Regions from separate parts of the Bradyrhizobium sp. SZCCHNR3119 genome, predicted to be linked through region 1. Evidence: predicted binding sites of a transcription regulator. Region 1 holds the regulator's gene; each other region holds the start of a gene.
What was found. Region 1 encodes LexA, which represses DNA repair genes until DNA is damaged. Its sites were predicted from a motif close to TGTTCNNNNTGTGTTCNG; they were not measured.
Positions count from the first base shown of each region.

Region 1 (4,319 bases):
TTCTCGCGCGACTGTGAGTGAGCATCTGCAGACAACGTCTGACGATACCTGGAGGGCGAAGCAGCGGCGTATCTGGGCGGCCACCGATCGACTGTCCTGACGGCCCTGCCGCCGAAGCGCTTGGCCTTGCATCGAAGCTTCGATTAGAAGGCGGAATCGGTCGGCGCTGCGCCGGCCTGTTCGGAAGGAACTCTTCATGGCCCTGATGCCGGTCTCTGATGCCTTGGCCTTGGTGCTCGACGGCGCCGCGCCGCTGCCGGAGGAAAAGGTCGCGCTGGACCAGGCCTATCACCGGGTGCTGGCGCGGGACGTCGCGGCGCTGCGGACCCAGCCGCCGCAGCCGATGTCGGCGATGGACGGCTATGCGGTCCGCGCCGCGGATGCCGACCGCGCCCGCGCCACGCTCAAGGTCATCGGCGAGATCGCGGCCGGCCGGCCGTTCGATCGCACGCTCGGGCCCGGCGAGGCCGCGCGCATCTTCACCGGCGGCGTCGTTCCCGACGGCGCCGACGCCATCGTGATCCAGGAGGACACGATCGCGGATGGCGACCACGTCACCATCACCGAAGCGGCCAGGAAGGGCCGGCATATTCGCCCGGCCGGCGCGGATTTCCACGAAGGCGACGTGCTGCTCAAAGCCGGCCGACGCCTGAGCGATCGCGACCTGTCGCTCGCCGCCAGCATGAACTATCCCGAGCTCCCGGTGCACCGCCGCCCCAAGGTAGCGCTGCTTGCCACCGGCGACGAGCTGGTGATGCCGGGGTCGAATCCCGGTCCCGGCCAGATCGTCTATTCCAACGGCTACGCGCTGCGCGCCCTGGCGCGCGCCGAGGGTGCAGATCCCATCGACCTCGGCATCGCCGCCGACACGCTGGACTCGACGGTCGCAGGCATCCGCCGCGCGCGCGAGGCGAAAGCCGACATCCTGATCACGACCGGCGGCGCCTCGGTCGGCGATCATGATCTGGTCAAGCAGGCGCTGGACGCCGAGGGCGTGGACATGGCGTTCTGGAAGATCGCGATGCGCCCGGGCAAACCGATGATGCATGGACGGTTGGGCCAGATGCGCGTGATCGGCCTGCCCGGCAATCCCGTCTCCTCCTATGTCTGCAGCCTGTTGTTTCTGGTGCCGCTGATTCGGAAGCTCGTGGGCTTGGCTCAAATCCACCCTGCCCGCGAGACTGCGCTGCTCGGCCGCGACCTCGCCGCCAACGACGTCCGCGAGGACTATCTGCGCGCGCGGCTCGAGGTGCGCGCCGACGGCGCGCTGGTCGCAACGCCGGTGACGCATCAGGATTCCTCGCTGCTCGGCAACCTCGCGCTATCGCAGGCCCTGGTGATCCGCCCGGCTTTTGCGCCCGCGGCAAGTGCCGGCTCCGTCTGCGAGATTCTGAGGCTGCCAGACTAAACAGGGTGCAGCTGCCAAATATACCGCCAGGGATCTCGCAGCTATTTTGCGGGCATCGAGCAGGCATCTTGCGCACCACCTTCATTGCAAATTAATGATTGCAGAACACATATCGAACAGATAGTGTCCGTTCATGATTTGTTTCGAAGATGTTGCGGGCGCCGCGAACTGAGGACGTTTCGAACGAGAACGCTTCAAACGAGAACGTCTTGAACGAGAGCGTCTTGAACAAGAACGTCTCGGGCGAGAACGACACATCAACCTGGGGATCTGGTCGAGATGCTGACGCGCAAACAGTACGAACTTCTGCGGTTCATCAACGAACGTCTGAGGGAAGCTGGCGTGCCGCCCTCCTTCGATGAGATGAAGGACGCACTCGATCTGCGCTCGAAGTCGGGCATCCATCGTCTGATCACCGCGCTGGAAGAGCGCGGCTTCATCCGCCGCCTGCCCAATCGCGCGCGCGCCATCGAGGTGATCAAGCTGCCCGAACTGTCCCAGGCGGCGAACAACCGGCGTGGCTTCACGCCGTCTGTCATCGAAGGTAATCTCGGCAAGGTGCGCACCAGCACGCCGGCGATCGACGAGGGCGATCGTCCCGTCGCCGTCCCGGTGATGGGCCGCATCGCTGCGGGCACGCCGATCGAGGCGCTGCAGACGCGCAGCCACACCATCAGCGTCCCGGCCGACATGCTCGGCTCCGGCGAGCATTATGCGCTGGAAGTCCGCGGCGACTCGATGGTCGATGCCGGCATCCTCGATGGCGACATGGCGCTGATCCAGCGCAACGACTCCGCCGACACCGGCGACATCGTCGTCGCGCTGATCGACGATGAGGAAGCCACCTTGAAACGTTTCCGCCGGCGCGGCGCCTCGATCGCACTGGAGCCGGCCAACACCGCTTATGAAGTCCGCATCCTGCCGCCCAACCGCGTCAAGATCCAGGGCAAGCTGATCGGGCTGTACCGCAAGTACTGATCGTCACGCGCGCGAACTGGATCGCGCGCAATTTGATCTGACGCGTTGGAGGTCTCTTCCGACGGCGCTGATGATGATTGCACTTCGATCGCGATGCAACACGCTCAAACGCTTGTGATCGCGAAGCGCCGTACGGGGTGCAGATCAGCGCAGAATTGCCGTCAAGCACGCGCTAACATCGTTCCTGATGTCCACTCTGATAGAGGCCTGCGCCTGTCCGGGGGGAGCGTGGGTTGCTATCTCGAACGAGGAGCGATCCGATGTGTGACTATAGCCTGCATGCTGTTGCGTCCCGCCCGGCGAAAGTCGGGGAAACGCTGATCTCGACGACGTTCCGCGGAACCTCGACCCGCGGCTTCGCCTCCGAGAGCGAGCCGAATGTCGCCGTGTGTATGCTGCCCGGGACGGAATTGGCGTTTGCCGACGACGTTCGCTACGACAGCCGCTGGATCTGGACCCGCACGATCCGCGACCGCGTGGCCAAGTTCAACACGATCGAGAAGCATGTGCCCGATCGCCACCATGATGCGATCGAGTTCGCAGATGGTCGGCATGTGCTGGTGACCCAGCTCTGCGAGGGACAACGCGTCACCGTGCTGCAATTGCCCGCGACCAAGCAGCCGGCCGAGCGCAGGCCGCTGGGCACCGAGGCTTCGAGCAGCAGCGAAACGACGCCGGTGCGGCGGATCTCGATCACCTGAACTGAGAAGCGCAACGGATGCGAAGACAAATGGGAACATTCGGCCCTCGGCGGAAGTTATGGTTCGCCGGGGGGAGAATGGCCCGTGGTCAACAAGATCAATTGGCAAAAGGCCGGGCGCATCACTGAGCCCGGTCGTTACATATTCACGTTCGGATGGCTGACCGTGACGGCCGACGATATCGCGGTCTGGCAGCAACATCCCGATGCGCTGTTCACCCTGGTGGAGCTTCCACCGCCATCGCGAAGCCCGTCGGATGGCGACGAGGACGACGACGCATCCGAATATCATCTCGGCACGTTCGAACTGCCGGATTGCTAATCCACCGCCCCCTGCTCCGCCTCCGGCGGCGTCGCGTCCTGGGATCTTGGCGCCGGCGAGCGCGGCGCCAGCGTTGCCTGGAAATCGCCCGCATCGGGAGCAGCCGGCCACCACGGCCGCTGCGTGCCGTTGGGCCGGACGGCCTCGACCGCAAAGCCGTCGCCGCGCCGCGTGAGGGCCAGTCCACCCTGATGCTGCAGCCGGTCGCGATCTACCACTAAGGCCGTGCAATCGGGCGGCGCTTGCCTGACTGTCACGACCAGTGCGGCCCGCGCGCAATCGTCCTCCAGGGCCTCGGCGCGCAGCGCGAGCGAGACGAAGCGGCCATCGGCAAGCGGCACCACGCAGCCGGCGTCATCGCAGGACACGCCGTCGCCGAGCGAGCTATCGGCCGGCGTTCGCGCATCGGCATCGGCGGCGAGCCATTCCTGAGCAAGGAAGGCGTCCTTACCCGTCCGGATGAGATGCAGCCGGCCCTCGCGGCCGCGCACCGCGACGTTGCGGCCATCGGCGGAGATCAGCATGTCCGGCTGCGGCGTCATCAGCGCCCAGAGAATCGAAGCCGCAAGCAGACCCGCGCCGCTCCAACGCAGCGGCGTGCGCAGCAGACCCATCAGGATGAGGCCAAGACTTGCGGCGATCACGGGACCGATGCCGAACGCATGGATGCGACCGACCGCGCCGGGCAGGTTTGCCACCCAGCGCGTCACCGCGATCATCCAGTCGATGCCCCATCCCATCAGCGACCAGAACGGACCGTCGAGCCCGAGCGGCGCCGCGAGCAGTCCCAGCAATCCGGCCGGCATGACCAGAGCGGAGACCACCGGCATCGCCGCGAGATTGGCGAGCACGCCGTAGGGTGTCACGCGATGAAAATGAAACGCGGCATAAGGCGTGGTCGCGAGCCCCGC
Region 1 covers NZ_JAUEUV010000002.1:999,098-1,003,416, forward strand. Annotated here, with positions in the region: gene QX034_RS31960 (alpha/beta hydrolase) at 1-17, shown strand, start outside; gene glp (gephyrin-like molybdotransferase Glp) at 197-1,408, shown strand; gene lexA (transcriptional repressor LexA) at 1,688-2,386, shown strand; gene QX034_RS31975 (hypothetical protein) at 2,647-3,087, shown strand; gene QX034_RS31980 (hypothetical protein) at 3,172-3,408, shown strand; gene QX034_RS31985 (ComEC/Rec2 family competence protein) at 3,405-4,319, opposite strand, start outside.

Region 2 (4,319 bases), on a different contig from region 1:
GAGATAGTCCAGCAGCCAAATCAGCTCGAGCTGGTCGTTGGCGGTCGACTCGACCCAAACCTCAACGGTTTCAAAACATGCGCAAAGCTGGGCCAGACCAATGCCACGCACCTCGAACTGGTCGAGACGTTCCGAGGGAATGAAGTCCAGCCAGTGCGAACCCCGCTTTTGGTGTCGTTGTTCGGATCGCACATCGAAGCGGTCCTCCAGTTCATCCGTGGTGGGCGGACGACCAAACACCAGCCGTTGCAGATGACGTCCGAAGCAGTGACCGAAATGCAGGAACAGATCAGTCTGCTCGGTCGTATCCGATTTCGAGTAAAGATAGTTCGGCGTCAGGATAAGGCGCGTCATCGCTCGCCACCATGCAGCGCATATGACAGAGACAAGTGCGAAATAGTTGCGCGGATCCAGTCAGTTCGCCCGCGCGCTCGTCGTCAATTCTTCAAGTCGAGATCTGTTTGTATTGAACATCGGAAAAACGGGTGTTCTCGCCTTCCGAATCGAGGTGGATCAGCCTGAAGATACGTTTCGGCGGAGCCCCACGCGCAAACGGGCGCAGGACGGCAAGTCGACATCCTTAGCGCCCGCTGTCGTCGTAGACTTACTCTTCGGCCGGCTCTTCGCCGTCGCTGTCGGCATCGCGCTCTGCGCCAGCCAGGATCTGCTCGGCAATCAGGCCTGAGTTCTGGCGGATTGCAGCTTCGATCTTGGCAGTGAGGTCCGGGTTGGCGCGCAGGAAAGCTTTGGAGTTCTCGCGTCCCTGCCCGAGCCGCTGACTGTCATAGGAGAACCAGGCACCTGACTTTTCGACGATGCCGGCCTTGACGCCGAGATCGAGGATCTCGCCCATCTTGGAGACGCCCTCGCCGTACATGATGTCGAATTCGACCTGCTTGAACGGCGGCGCCAGCTTGTTCTTCACGACCTTGACGCGGGTGGAATTGCCGATCACCTCGTCGCGCTCCTTGATCGCACCGATGCGGCGGATGTCGAGACGAACCGAGGCGTAGAATTTCAGCGCATTGCCGCCGGTGGTGGTTTCCGGCGAGCCGTACATGACGCCGATCTTCATCCGGATCTGGTTGATGAAGATTACCATGGTGTTGGACTTGTTGATCGAGGCGGTCAGCTTGCGCAACGCTTGGCTCATCAGCCGCGCCTGCAGGCCCGGCAGCGACTCGCCCATCTCGCCTTCGAGCTCAGCCTTCGGCACCAGCGCCGCCACGGAATCGACCACCAGCACATCGACCGCGCCGGAGCGCACCAAGGTGTCGCAGATCTCCAGAGCCTGCTCGCCGGTGTCGGGCTGAGAGATCAGGAGCTCGTCGATATTGACACCGAGCTTGCGCGCGTAGATTGGGTCGAGCGCGTGCTCGGCATCGATGAAGGCGCAGATGCCACCCTTCTTCTGTGCTTCCGCCACGCAATGCAGCGCCAAAGTCGTCTTGCCCGAGGATTCCGGCCCGTAAATCTCGACGATACGCCCCTTCGGCAAGCCACCGACCCCGAGCGCGATGTCGAGCCCAAGCGAGCCGGTCGACACCGTCTCGATATCCATCGAGCGGTCGTTCTTGCCGAGCTTCATGACCGAGCCCTTGCCGAACTGGCGCTCGATCTGGGACAGGGCTGCGGACAGCGCCTTACTTTTATCCATGGAGGAACCTTCGACGATACGCAGGGCGGTGGCGGACATTGGCGCTCCTTATGGCGGGGATTCGCGGGATGGACAAACGGTTAACGAGACTGGGGCCGGTAATCTTTGGTGCATCTGCCGCGCAATGTACCCGATCCGTTCTATGTTCGCAATATGTTCCGTTGCCAGACCTGCGACTTTTAGGCGTCCGCCCGATGGGCCCCCCTCCGCGTCCTAACCCGAGAGCGAGCAGGCCGGCCCGCCGTCGATTGCGGCAGCAACCGCGACGCGTCTCGCGCTCGACGTCGATAGCCAGCAAGGCGGATCGGCGACTCTCTCTCATTCCGCACCTGTGAAGGTTGCGTGTCGCGCGGCGCGCAAGAGCGCCAACTGCGCCGATGGAACCCGTCCAGAACCAGGCTTGCCCGCCGCCGACGCTCGCGCGCGATCTCGCTCGCGAGCGGGATCGAAGCAGCCGCCTTCCCTCGCTCCGCTCCGAATGCGGCCTTCAGTTTGAAATTCCGATGACGAGAGTGCGGCAACGACTTGATCGGAACTTCATTTCGCCGCACCGGCGCAAAGCTCACGCCACGAAGACACAACTAATAATTGATCATCGCCATAAGCGCTGTGAATTATGACACGATGTGACATGAAGCGCAGCCGCTGCGCGCATTAGAGCGTGTGATCTCCAACTAAATCACTCATGGCGAGCATTGGTCTTCTCAACAGATCTCGTCCCTGCCACAACCCGCACGAACAAGCGATCAAGAGTTTCCCGTTTAGATCGCCCGTGGTTCTCCTGAGAAGAACGAAGTTCCGGCCGAGCTTCCGCTTTTGTTCGCATGCAAACGCTACCCGTTTAGGCAGCCGCAAACCATGTCCACAATTCTCCCGCGCGAATGGAGTTCGGCGGCGAAGCCTGCCACGCGAACCAACAACCTGCTTTCGCTCGGTGCGGGGGCGGCGCCGAAGCCGGACGCCGCTACTCGCAGGCCGCACGGACCCGGCGCTCGCAACAGCCCGCAACACGACCACGGTGTCGGACGTCCACACCGCAAACATCGCTTGGCTACCGTCTAGGCAACTTCTGCGCGAGCGGCTCATGCAGCGAATGTGACGTTCCGATGATTTGGGCGGCCTTGCGGAAATCAGGCCGCCTTCTGCAAGCGCCTAAAGCGTTCCAAACGGAAGGGTGCGGGGTCGACGCAAGGCGTCGATCCCGTCACCAGATCAGCCATCAACGCACCAGCTCCGGGACCGATGCCGAAGCCATGACCGGAAAAGCCGGTCGCGATATGAAGGCCAGGAACTGAACCGACCGGCGCTATGACCGGAACGGCATCGGGCGTGACGTCCATGAGGCCTGCCCACATCTGCGTAACCTTGGCGCCGCGGAACGCTGGGAAGGCTTCGCTCAGATGGCTGAGGCCGCCATGGACCAGTCGCCACGACGGATCGGGATCGAGAATGCGGACCTGTTCGAAAGGCGTCACCTCGTCGCTTTTCCAGCTTCGGGCCATCGACAGTTCGCGAAAGAATTGTCCGCCGATGCGAAGCGTCAGCTCCCTCCAGCTCTTGATGAGAGTCGGCGTGTAGTCGCGGAACAGACGGAAGCTGTCCGGCGTGATCGGCGCGATGTTCGCGTTCCGCTGGGCAACGGTGAAGCCGCCGTCGAGGCGACGGCGGAAGGCGAAGTTGCCGGCACCGACGGCGAAATCAGGAACACCTTCGACCGCTGACACACGGGCGACACTGCCGAGAATCTTCAGGACAGGAAGATCGATACCCATGTTGCCGGCGAAGAGACGCGACCATGCGCCTCCCGCAAGAACGACCGACGAACAGCGGATCTCGCCGCGCTCGGTGACGCAGCCGCTCACCCTGCCCGCCGATCGTTCGATGGTACGGACCGCGCAATTGGTGAGGATGTGCGCTCCCTTGGCGGCCGCGCCGCGGGCAATGGCCGGGGCCGCGATGAACGGCTCAGCCTTGCCGTCGCTCGGCGTATGCAAGGCAGCGCGGAAGGATTTCGCCATTCCGGGCATGAGCGCCTTCAAAGACTCACCTCTGACAAGACGGGAGTCGAGGCCGAGCTGCTTGGCATGTTTCAGCCAATCCTCATACATCGCAACATCGGCGTCCGTGTCGCAGAGATATGCAATTCCAGCCTGCCGGAAACCCGTCTCGCCGCCGATGCGCGCATTCATGCCGCGCCAGATCCGGAGACTTTCGATGGCGAGCGGCAGCTCGGCCGGATCGCGCCCCATCTGACGTACCCAGCCCCAGTTTCGCGCCGACTGCTCCGCAGCGATCAATCCCTTTTCGCACAAGGCGACGCTCACGCCGCGCTCGACCAACGACAGCGCGGTGGATACGCCGATGATGCCGCCGCCGATGACGACGACATCCACCTTCGCCGGCAGTTCCTGCGGCGTCACGACAAGCTCGGGAATAATTCTAGACACGTCGTCCTCCTGGAAACGAACAAGGCGGTATGGATCAGGTGCGCCGTCCAGCCCTGAAATGGGCAATCAGGCGCTCGGTCCGCTCAGGGTCTGTGTAGGCAGAGACGTCTCCGAAAAGGAGAGCTGCCTCCGCCTCACTCATGAGACCTTGGGCGATCGCGGCATCCCGAATCGACAGGCCGTGTGTGGCCGCATGCTTTGCGATCGCGGAGGCC
Region 2 covers NZ_JAUEUV010000001.1:5,311,654-5,315,972, reverse strand. Annotated here, with positions in the region: gene QX034_RS24395 (hypothetical protein) at 1-354, opposite strand, end outside; gene recA (recombinase RecA) at 605-1,696, opposite strand; gene QX034_RS24385 (FAD-binding oxidoreductase) at 2,788-4,104, opposite strand; gene QX034_RS24380 (aspartate ammonia-lyase) at 4,139-4,319, opposite strand, start outside.
Region 2: a site for LexA is predicted at 1,801-1,818, ahead of recA (recombinase RecA). Genes of this name have one in related genera too.

Region 3 (4,319 bases), on a different contig from region 1:
GCGAGCCGGATCGAGGTCGCGCGGCGCATGGTGAGAATGCGCTCGACCGTGCGGGTGCCGAAGCCCGGCACGCGCAACAGCTCCTCGCGGCTCGCCGTGTTGATGTCGAGCGGAAAGCGGTCGCGGTGGCGCAGCGCCCAGGCGAGCTTGGGGTCGATGTCGAGCGGCAGCATGCCTTCGCCTTCGTCGACGATTTCCTCGGCGTCGAAGCCGTAGAAGCGCATCAGCCAGTCGGCCTGGTAGAGCCGGTGCTCGCGCGCGAGGGGCGGCGCCTGCAACGGCAGCGCGCGGCTGGCATCCGGGATCGGACTGAAGGCGGAATAGTAGACACGCCTCAGCTTGTAGGCGCCGTAGAGATTGGCCGAGGTCGCCAGGATGGTGCGGTCGTTAGCGCTGTCGGCGCCGACGATCATCTGCGTGCTCTGGCCTGCGGGCGCAAAGCGCGGCGGCCGGGCCTTGCGGATCGCCTTTTTGGCTTCATCCGCTTCGTCGAGCTTGAGCCGGAGCCGCCCCATGGTGCGGCGGATCGCGCGCTGGTTCTTTTCCGGTGCGAGTTTGGCGAGGCTCGTCTCCAGCGGCATCTCGATATTGATGCTGAGCCTGTCGGCATATTTGCCGGCTTCCGCGATCAGCGCTTCGTCCGCTTCGGGAATCGTCTTCAGATGGATGTAGCCGCGGAAACGATGCTCCTCGCGCAATTTGCGCGCGACCGACACCACTTGCTCCATCGTGTAGTCGGGGCTGCGGATGATGCCGGAGGAGAGGAACAGGCCCTCGATGTAGTTGCGGCGATAGAAGTCGATGGTGAGCTTGACGATCTCATCCACCGTGAAGCGTGCGCGAGGGACGTTGGAGGAAGCGCGATTGACGCAATAGAGGCAATCGTAATTGCAGGCATTGGTAAGAAGGATCTTGAGCAGCGAGATGCAGCGGCCGTCGGGCGCATAGGAATGACAGATGCCCATGCCGGGCGCGGTCGAGCCGAGACCCTTGCCGTCGCTGGAATCCCGCATCTCGGTACCGCTGGAGGCGCAGGAGGCATCGTATTTGGCGGCATCGGCCAGGATCTCCAGTTTGCGTAGCAGCTCCATCGGCCTGAATCCCTTTGATTCCGTTGCGTGAATCTCGTCCGGGTCAATCCCGATTGACTCATCGCAAGGCGTTAGCTTTATATTAGAACGTATCATGAACAAAGAGGTTCGTTGCGGGTTCAACCGCAAGGACCTGTAACGGGGCGAGAAGGAGCGGCGACGCATGACCGGCGCACGCATGGACACGCTTGCGCGCCTGCGCAGCGGCATCGCCCGCCTCGAGGCGGGCGAGGGCACGCTGGAGGGGCGCCGTGTCGCGCTCGGCCATGACGAGGTCGACGCGACCTTGCAGGGCGGGCTCGCCACCGGCGCATTGCACGAAGTGTTTGCGCCGAGCGGAACGCAGGCGGCAGCCGCAACCGGCTTTGTCTTTGGGCTTGCGGCGCGCGTCTCGGCGCGGCGGCCGCTGATCTGGATCAGGCAGGATTTTGCCGAACGGGAGAGCGGCGCGCTGTCGCCATGTGGATTGGCCGAACTCGGCCTCGATCCACGCCTGCTGGTGACGGTGCGTGCGCCCGATCTCGAAACGGCGCTGCGCACAGGCGCGGATGCGCTCGCCTGCGATGCGCTCGGCGCCGTGATGATCGAGGTCTGGGGCGAGACCAAGAAGTTCGATCTCGTCGCCAGCCGCAAGCTGACGCTGGCGGCACAAGCGTCCGGCGTCGCCGGGTTGATGTTGCGGATCGCCGCCGAGCCCGTCCCTTCGACCGCCGAAACGCGCTGGATGTTGCGCACCGCGCCGTCTTTGCCCGGGGCGTCTTGGACCGCGTGGGGCGCGCCGCGCTTCGATGCCGAGCTTGTTCGCAACCGTCACGGCCAGACCGGGCGATGGATCATGGAGTGGACCTGCGATGACCAGTGTTTCAGCCAACCGGCGGCGGATCCTCAGCCTGTGGCTGCCGCGCCTGCCGATCGATCGCATCAAGCGAAAGCTGGCATCCACAAGCGCCACGCCTGATGACGGCAAGCCGAACGTCGTCGTCATCAAGGACGGCAACGCGCTTTTGATCCATTCGCTCGACGAGGCGGCGGCCCGCTGGGGCCTGACGCATGGCCTGCCGCTCGCCAATGCCCGCGCCATCTGTCCGGACCTCCTGGTGCACGAAGCCGATACCGCGGCGGATACCAAGACGCTGGAGGACATCGCCGATTGGTGCGACCGCTTCACGCCGCTGGTGGCGCTCGACCCGCCGCATGGTCTGGCGCTCGATGTTACCGGCTGCGCCCATCTGTTCGGCGGTGAGGCCATGCTGATGAAGCTCTTGTGCGACGCGCTGACCGCGCGCGGCTTCACCGTGTCGGCTGCGATCGCGTCGAATGCGATCTGTGCGCGCACCTTGAACCACCATGTCCACGGCCGCATCGTGCTTGACGGTGAGGAGGCGGCTGTCGTCAGTCCGTTGCCGGTGGTGGCACTCGGCGCCGGCGAGGCGATCACGCTGGGGCTGCGCCGCGCGGGGTTGAAGACCATCGGCGATGTCGCATCCCGCGGCCGCCACGAGATCACCGCGCGCTTCGGCGCGGTCTTCACGCGCGTGCTGGCCCAGGCGTTGGGCGAAGCGGATGCGCCGATCAGTCCGCGCAAGCCGCCGCCGGACTACATCGTCGAGAAGCGCTTTGCCGAACCGGTGGCGACCGACACCGTCATCGCCGCGAGCCTGTCGAGCCTCGCATCCATGCTGGTGGCTGCGATGGCGCAGCAAGGCAAGGGCGCGCGGCGGCTGGAGGCTTATTTCTTCCGCACCGACGGTGTGGTGCGCATGATCGCGGTCGATACCGGCCGGCCGGTGACGGAGATGCGCGTGATCGACCGGCTGTTTCGCGAACGGCTGGACGCCTTGAGCGATCCGCTCGATCCCGGCTTCGGCTTCGACCTGATCCGGTTGTGCGCCAGCCGCAGCGAGCTCGTGGTGCAGGAGCAGCGCGATCTCGACGCCCATGTTCATGATAATGACGAGATCGCCGCGCTGATCGATCGTATTGCTGCGCGGATCGGGGGCAAGCGCGTCATCGTGCATCTGCCTGTGGATACCCACATTCCCGAGCGCGCAAGCCTGCCGGCTCCAGCGCAGCAGCAGCTTGTTGCGGCTTCGAAGGCCGACTGGCCCGCGCGCGTCGAGGGCGAGCCGCCGCTGCGGCCCTTGCGGCTTTTTGACTGTCCTGAGGAAATTCAGGTGATCGCGCAGGTGCCGGATGGGCCGCCCGCGCGCTTCGTCTGGCGGCGTGCCGCACATGCGATCGTGCGTGCCGAAGGGCCGGAGCGGATCGCGATGGAATGGTGGCGGCCGGATGGGCAGGGGCTGACGCGCGACTATTTTCGCGTCGAGGACGAGAACGGTTTGCGGTTCTGGCTCTATCGCGACGGCCTCTACGACCGCGAGATCGAGCAGCAGCCGGGCAGAGTCGTGCAGCCCGCCTGGTACATGCACGGTCTATTCGCATGAGCATCGAATATGCCGAGATCGGCATCACCACCAATTTCTCCTTCCTGCGCGGCGGCTCCCATCCGCAGGACTATGTGCAGCAGGCCGCCATCTATGGCTTGAAGGCGATCGGGATCGCCGACCGCAACACGCTCGCCGGTATCGTCCGCGCCTATGCCGAACTCGACAATGACAAGCTCCCTTACCGGCCGAAGCTGCTCTATGGCGCGCGCATCGTCTTCACCTGCGGCACGCCAGACATCCTGGTCTATCCGCGCGATCGCGCCGCCTATGGCCGGCTGTGCCAGCTCCTGACCCGCGGCAAGCGCGGCGACGACACCGACAAGGTCGAGAAGGGCGCCTGTTATCTCGCTTTCGATGATCTCCTGGAGTTTGCCGAAGGCCAGCTCCTGGTGGTGATGCCACCACATCGCTTTGAGGAAGCCGGCTTGCGCAAGGTCCTGGTGCGCCTGCAAGAGAGCCAGGCTGAGGGCGTGTGGTTGGCGGCAAGTTTGCTCTATCGCGGCGATGACCGCCGGCGTTTGGCTCGGCTTGCGCGGCTTGCCGCCTCAGCTCACGTGCCGCTGATCGCGACCAATGACGTGCTCTATCATCATCCCGCGCGACGTCCGCTCCAGGATGTGCTGACGTGCATCCGCGAGAAGACCACGATCGAGGCGGGCGGCCGCAAGCTCGAGGCCAATGCCGAGCGTCATCTCAAGCCGGCGCAGGAGATGGCGCGGCTGTTCCGCGACCACCCGGATGCGATCGCGGAGACCGTCCGTTTTGCCGACCGCATCACCTT
Region 3 covers NZ_JAUEUV010000001.1:5,216,166-5,220,484, forward strand. Annotated here, with positions in the region: gene QX034_RS23940 (putative DNA modification/repair radical SAM protein) at 1-1,091, opposite strand, end outside; gene QX034_RS23945 (DNA repair protein) at 1,255-2,049, shown strand; gene QX034_RS23950 (DNA polymerase Y family protein) at 1,943-3,535, shown strand; gene QX034_RS23955 (error-prone DNA polymerase) at 3,532-4,319, shown strand, end outside.
Region 3: a site for LexA is predicted at 1,175-1,192, ahead of QX034_RS23945 (DNA repair protein). Genes of this name have one in related genera too.

Region 4 (4,319 bases), on a different contig from region 1:
GTTGTCGCGATCGATCCGCTGAGGTGAGGCGAAGGCCACTGCAAAGGCCGAGGTCTTGCAGATCTTCTCGAACAGCACCTCGCGCTGCTCGGCCGTGAGCCGTTTCGAATCGTCCAGGCCCTTGGGGATCCGCTTGGGGTCGAGCACCACGGCCGCAGCAACGACCGGACCTGCGAGCGGCCCCCGTCCGGCCTCGTCGCAGCCGGCGACCGGCCAGATCCCCTGCTTCCGCAACGCGCGCTCGCGACGAAAGCTCGGCAGCGCCACCGCAATGACGCCTTTGGCGGGCTTCGCCAACGCGACGTCGCCCGCCTTGGATGCGGTCTTAGCGGCGGTCCTGGCGGCGCCCTTCCCGGCTTTCGCAGGCTTGGCAGGCTTTTTGGCTGGATCCCGAATCATGACCGCGATCGTGCTTAAGCCGGCCGAATCACGCAACCGGGAACTCGGCCGAAATTCCCGCTATCCTCCGCCTCTAATCTGGAAGATGGACCCGTTGGTCCGGACCGACCTCGATTCCGGGCGCGACGACCACCTCCCAAACATGCCCGTCGGGATCGGCAAAATACCCGGCGTAACCGCCATAATCGGTGCTCTGCGCTGGCTTCAGCAGCGTGGCTCCGATTGACAACGCGAGCTGCAAGGCTCGATCGACCTCCTCGATCGACCTGCAATTCCACGCCAATGTCAGGCCACGAAACGTCTCCGGACGGGATTTCCCCGACAGACCCGCCTCCCGCGCGAGATCGTCCCAGGGATAGAGTCCGAGCACGCTGCTGCCTGTGTCGAAGAACGCCACCGCCTCGCCGGTTGCCCGAAATTTTCGGGCAAAACCCAGCGCCTCGTAAAACGAAATGCTGGCGCGCATGTCAGCGACGCCCAGCGTGATGACGGTGAGCCGCGGCGTCGATGGCAACAGGCCTGCGCTCATTGTACTCTCCCTGCAACTGACGTTTCCTAGAACAGGCTGAGCTGCTGCCCGCCCCCCTTCGGGCGCACGAAATGGTCGGTGGTGAGCTTCGACCGGCGCTTGTTCAGCCCCAGTCTTTCACAGGCAATCTCGAAGCGGCGCCCGATCATCCAGGCCATCGGTCCGGTACCCTTCATCCGGGTACCCCATTGCGAGTCGTAATCGCGGCCACCGCGCATATCCCGGATCAGAGTGAAGACGTGGCGATAGCGGTCCGGGTAATGCTCGAGCAGCCATTCCCGGAACAGGTCGCGCACCTCAAGCGGCAGCCGAAGCAAAACATAGGCGGCTTCCTTGACGCCGGCATGGGCGGCCGCATCGAGAATGCGCTCGATCTCACTGTCGTTGAGCGCAGGGATCACCGGTGCGACCATCACCGTGGTGGGGATGCCGGCCTTGGACAAGGCCTGCAGCGCCTCCAGCCGTTTCGACGGCGTCGAAGCGCGCGGCTCCATGGTTCGCGCCAGCTTCGGGTCGAGCGTCGTCACTGAAATCGCCACCTTGGCGAGGTTCTTCTTGGCCATCCGCGCCAGGATGTCGGCGTCACGCACAACTAGCGCCGACTTGGTCACGATCCCGACGGGATGGCCAACCCGCTCCAGCACCTCGAGGATGCCGCGCATGATCTTCCGCTCGCGCTCGATCGGCTGATATGGATCGGTATTGGTGCCGATCGCGATCATCCGAGGTTCGTAGCCCGGCGCGGAAAGCTCCTTCTCCAACAGCGCCGGCGCGTCCGGCTTGGCGAACAGCTTGGACTCGAAATCGAGCCCCGGCGACAGGCCGAGAAAGGCATGGGTCGGCCGGGCAAAACAATAGACGCAACCATGCTCGCAGCCCCGATAGGGATTGATCGAGCGATCGAACCCGATATCGGGCGAATCGTTGCGGGTGATAACCTTGCGTGAGGTGTCGGTCGCGACCGTAGTCTTGAAGGGCGGTAACTCCTCCAGACTCTGCCAGCCGTCGTCGAAGGCGACCCGCGCCTCAGCCTCATAGCGGCCGCTGGCGTTGGATTGTGCACCCCGGCCGCGTCGCCGGCCCTGGTCGATGGCGACAGCGAGCTCGGGAAAATCAGCAGAACTTGGAGGTGCACCCGCCGGCTCGGAGGGCGCCTTGACCGGCGGGTGCTTGAGGGCATGTGAAGATGCTCGGCTCATGGCCAAGAGATAGCAGACATTACGAACAAAGCAAGAACAAAAGTACAAACAAAGAACAAGAATGCCAATGGTCGAGGTCTGCGCCAGCGCAAGCTCGCTATCACAATCCCGTTCTATCCTACCGACCGGATGGAACGAGCCGGGTTCGCCGTCACTCTTTCCGTGCGCCTACCTTGAACGGAACGGGTCAGCGAGGTCCCATGCAAATCACCCCCACAGAGCAGAACAAGCTGGCCAGCGATCTGGAGCTGCTCGATCGCTACTGGCGTGCGGCCAACTATCTTTCGGTGGGGCAGATCTACCTGCTCGACAATCCGCTGCTGCGCGAACCTCTGCGTCCTGACCACATCAAGCCGCGGCTGCTCGGTCATTGGGGCACCACGCCGGGACTGAACTTCATCTATGCGCATCTGAACCGGGCGATCCGCGCGCAGGACGTCGACGTGATCTATATCTGCGGCCCAGGCCATGGCGGCCCGGGCATGGTGGCGAACACCTATCTGGAAGGCACCTACAGCGAGATCTACCCGGACATCACGCGCGACGTGGACGGCATGCGCAAGCTGTTCCGGCAGTTCTCCTTCCCCGGCGGCATCCCGAGCCACGCGGCGCCGGAGACGCCGGGGTCGATCCACGAGGGCGGCGAGCTCGGCTACGCGCTGGTGCATGCCTATGGCGCAGCCTTCGACAATCCCGACCTGATCGTCGCCTGCGTGGTCGGCGATGGCGAGGCCGAGACCGGGCCGTTGGCCACCTCCTGGCACTCCAACAAATTCCTGAACCCCGCACATGACGGCGCGGTGCTGCCGATCCTGCATCTCAACGGCTACAAGATCGCCAATCCGACCGTGCTCGGCCGCATGAGCGATACCGAGGTCCGGCAGCTATTCGAGGGTTATGGCTACGAGCCATTATTCGTCGAGGGCGATGAACCGGAAGCCATGCACCGCGCGATGGCCGACGCGCTCGATGTCGCACTCGCGAGCATTCGCTCGATCCAGCAGAGCGCTCGCCAGCAGGATGCGAATGTGCGCCGGCCCAAATGGCCCATGATCGTGCTGCGTAGCCCCAAGGGCTGGACCGGGCCAAAGGAGGTCGATGGCCTGAAGGTCGAGGGCTTCTGGCGCGCGCATCAGGTGCCGATCGCCAATCCCCGCGGCAAACCCGAGCACCTCGCTTTGCTCGAATCCTGGATGAAGAGCTATGAGCCGGAGAAGCTGTTCGACGGCGACGGCCGACTGATGCCGGAGCTGCAGGCGTTGGCACCGCATGGTCCGCGCCGGATGGGCGCCAATCCGCACGCCAATGGCGGACTCCTCAAGCGCGAGCTGAAACTGCCGGACTATCACGCCTTCGCGGTGGAGGTGTCCTCACCCGGCGCCGTCATCGCCGAGGCCACTCGCGAGCTCGGCAAGTTCCTGCGTGAGGTCGTCAAGCTGAATGCGGACAACAGAAACTTCCGCATCATGGGTCCCGACGAGACCGCGTCCAACCGGCTCGATGCGGTGTTCGACGCCACCGACCGGGTCTGGATGGAAGGGATCGAGCCTTACGACGTGCACCTCGCCCATGATGGCCGCGTCATGGAAGTGTTGAGCGAGCATCTCTGCCAGGGCTGGCTCGAAGGCTATCTGCTCACCGGCCGCCACGGCTTGTTCTCCTGCTACGAGGCCTTCATCCACATCGTGGATTCCATGTTCAACCAGCATGCCAAGTGGCTGAAGGTCTCGCGCGCCCTGCCCTGGCGGCGGCCGATCGCATCGCTGAACTACCTCCTGACCTCGCATGTCTGGCGCCAGGACCATAACGGCTTCAGCCATCAGGACCCCGGTTTCATCGATCTCGTCTCCAACAAGAAGGCCGACATCGTCCGCACCTACTTCCCGCCGGATGCGAATACGCTGCTATGGATCGCCGACCACTGCTTGCGCACCTATGACCGCATCAACGTGATCGTCGCCGGCAAGCAGCCATCGCCGCAATGGCTGACCATGAAGGAAGCCGCCACGCATTGCGAAGCCGGCATCGGCATCTGGCCGTGGGCCGGCACCGGGCCCGCCGACCAGGAGCCCGACGTCGTGATGGCCTGCGCCGGCGACATCCCTACGTTGGAGACGCTCGCCGCTGTCGACCTCTTGCGCAAGGCGCTGCCGAATTTGAACATCCGCGTCGTCAATGTCGTCGATCTGATG
Region 4 covers NZ_JAUEUV010000001.1:4,710,399-4,714,717, reverse strand. Annotated here, with positions in the region: gene QX034_RS21685 (ribonuclease HII) at 1-399, opposite strand, end outside; gene QX034_RS21680 (VOC family protein) at 473-928, opposite strand; gene QX034_RS21675 (PA0069 family radical SAM protein) at 955-2,127, opposite strand; gene QX034_RS21670 (phosphoketolase family protein) at 2,328-4,319, shown strand, end outside.
Region 4: a site for LexA is predicted at 2,149-2,166, ahead of QX034_RS21675 (PA0069 family radical SAM protein). Genes of this name have one in related genera too.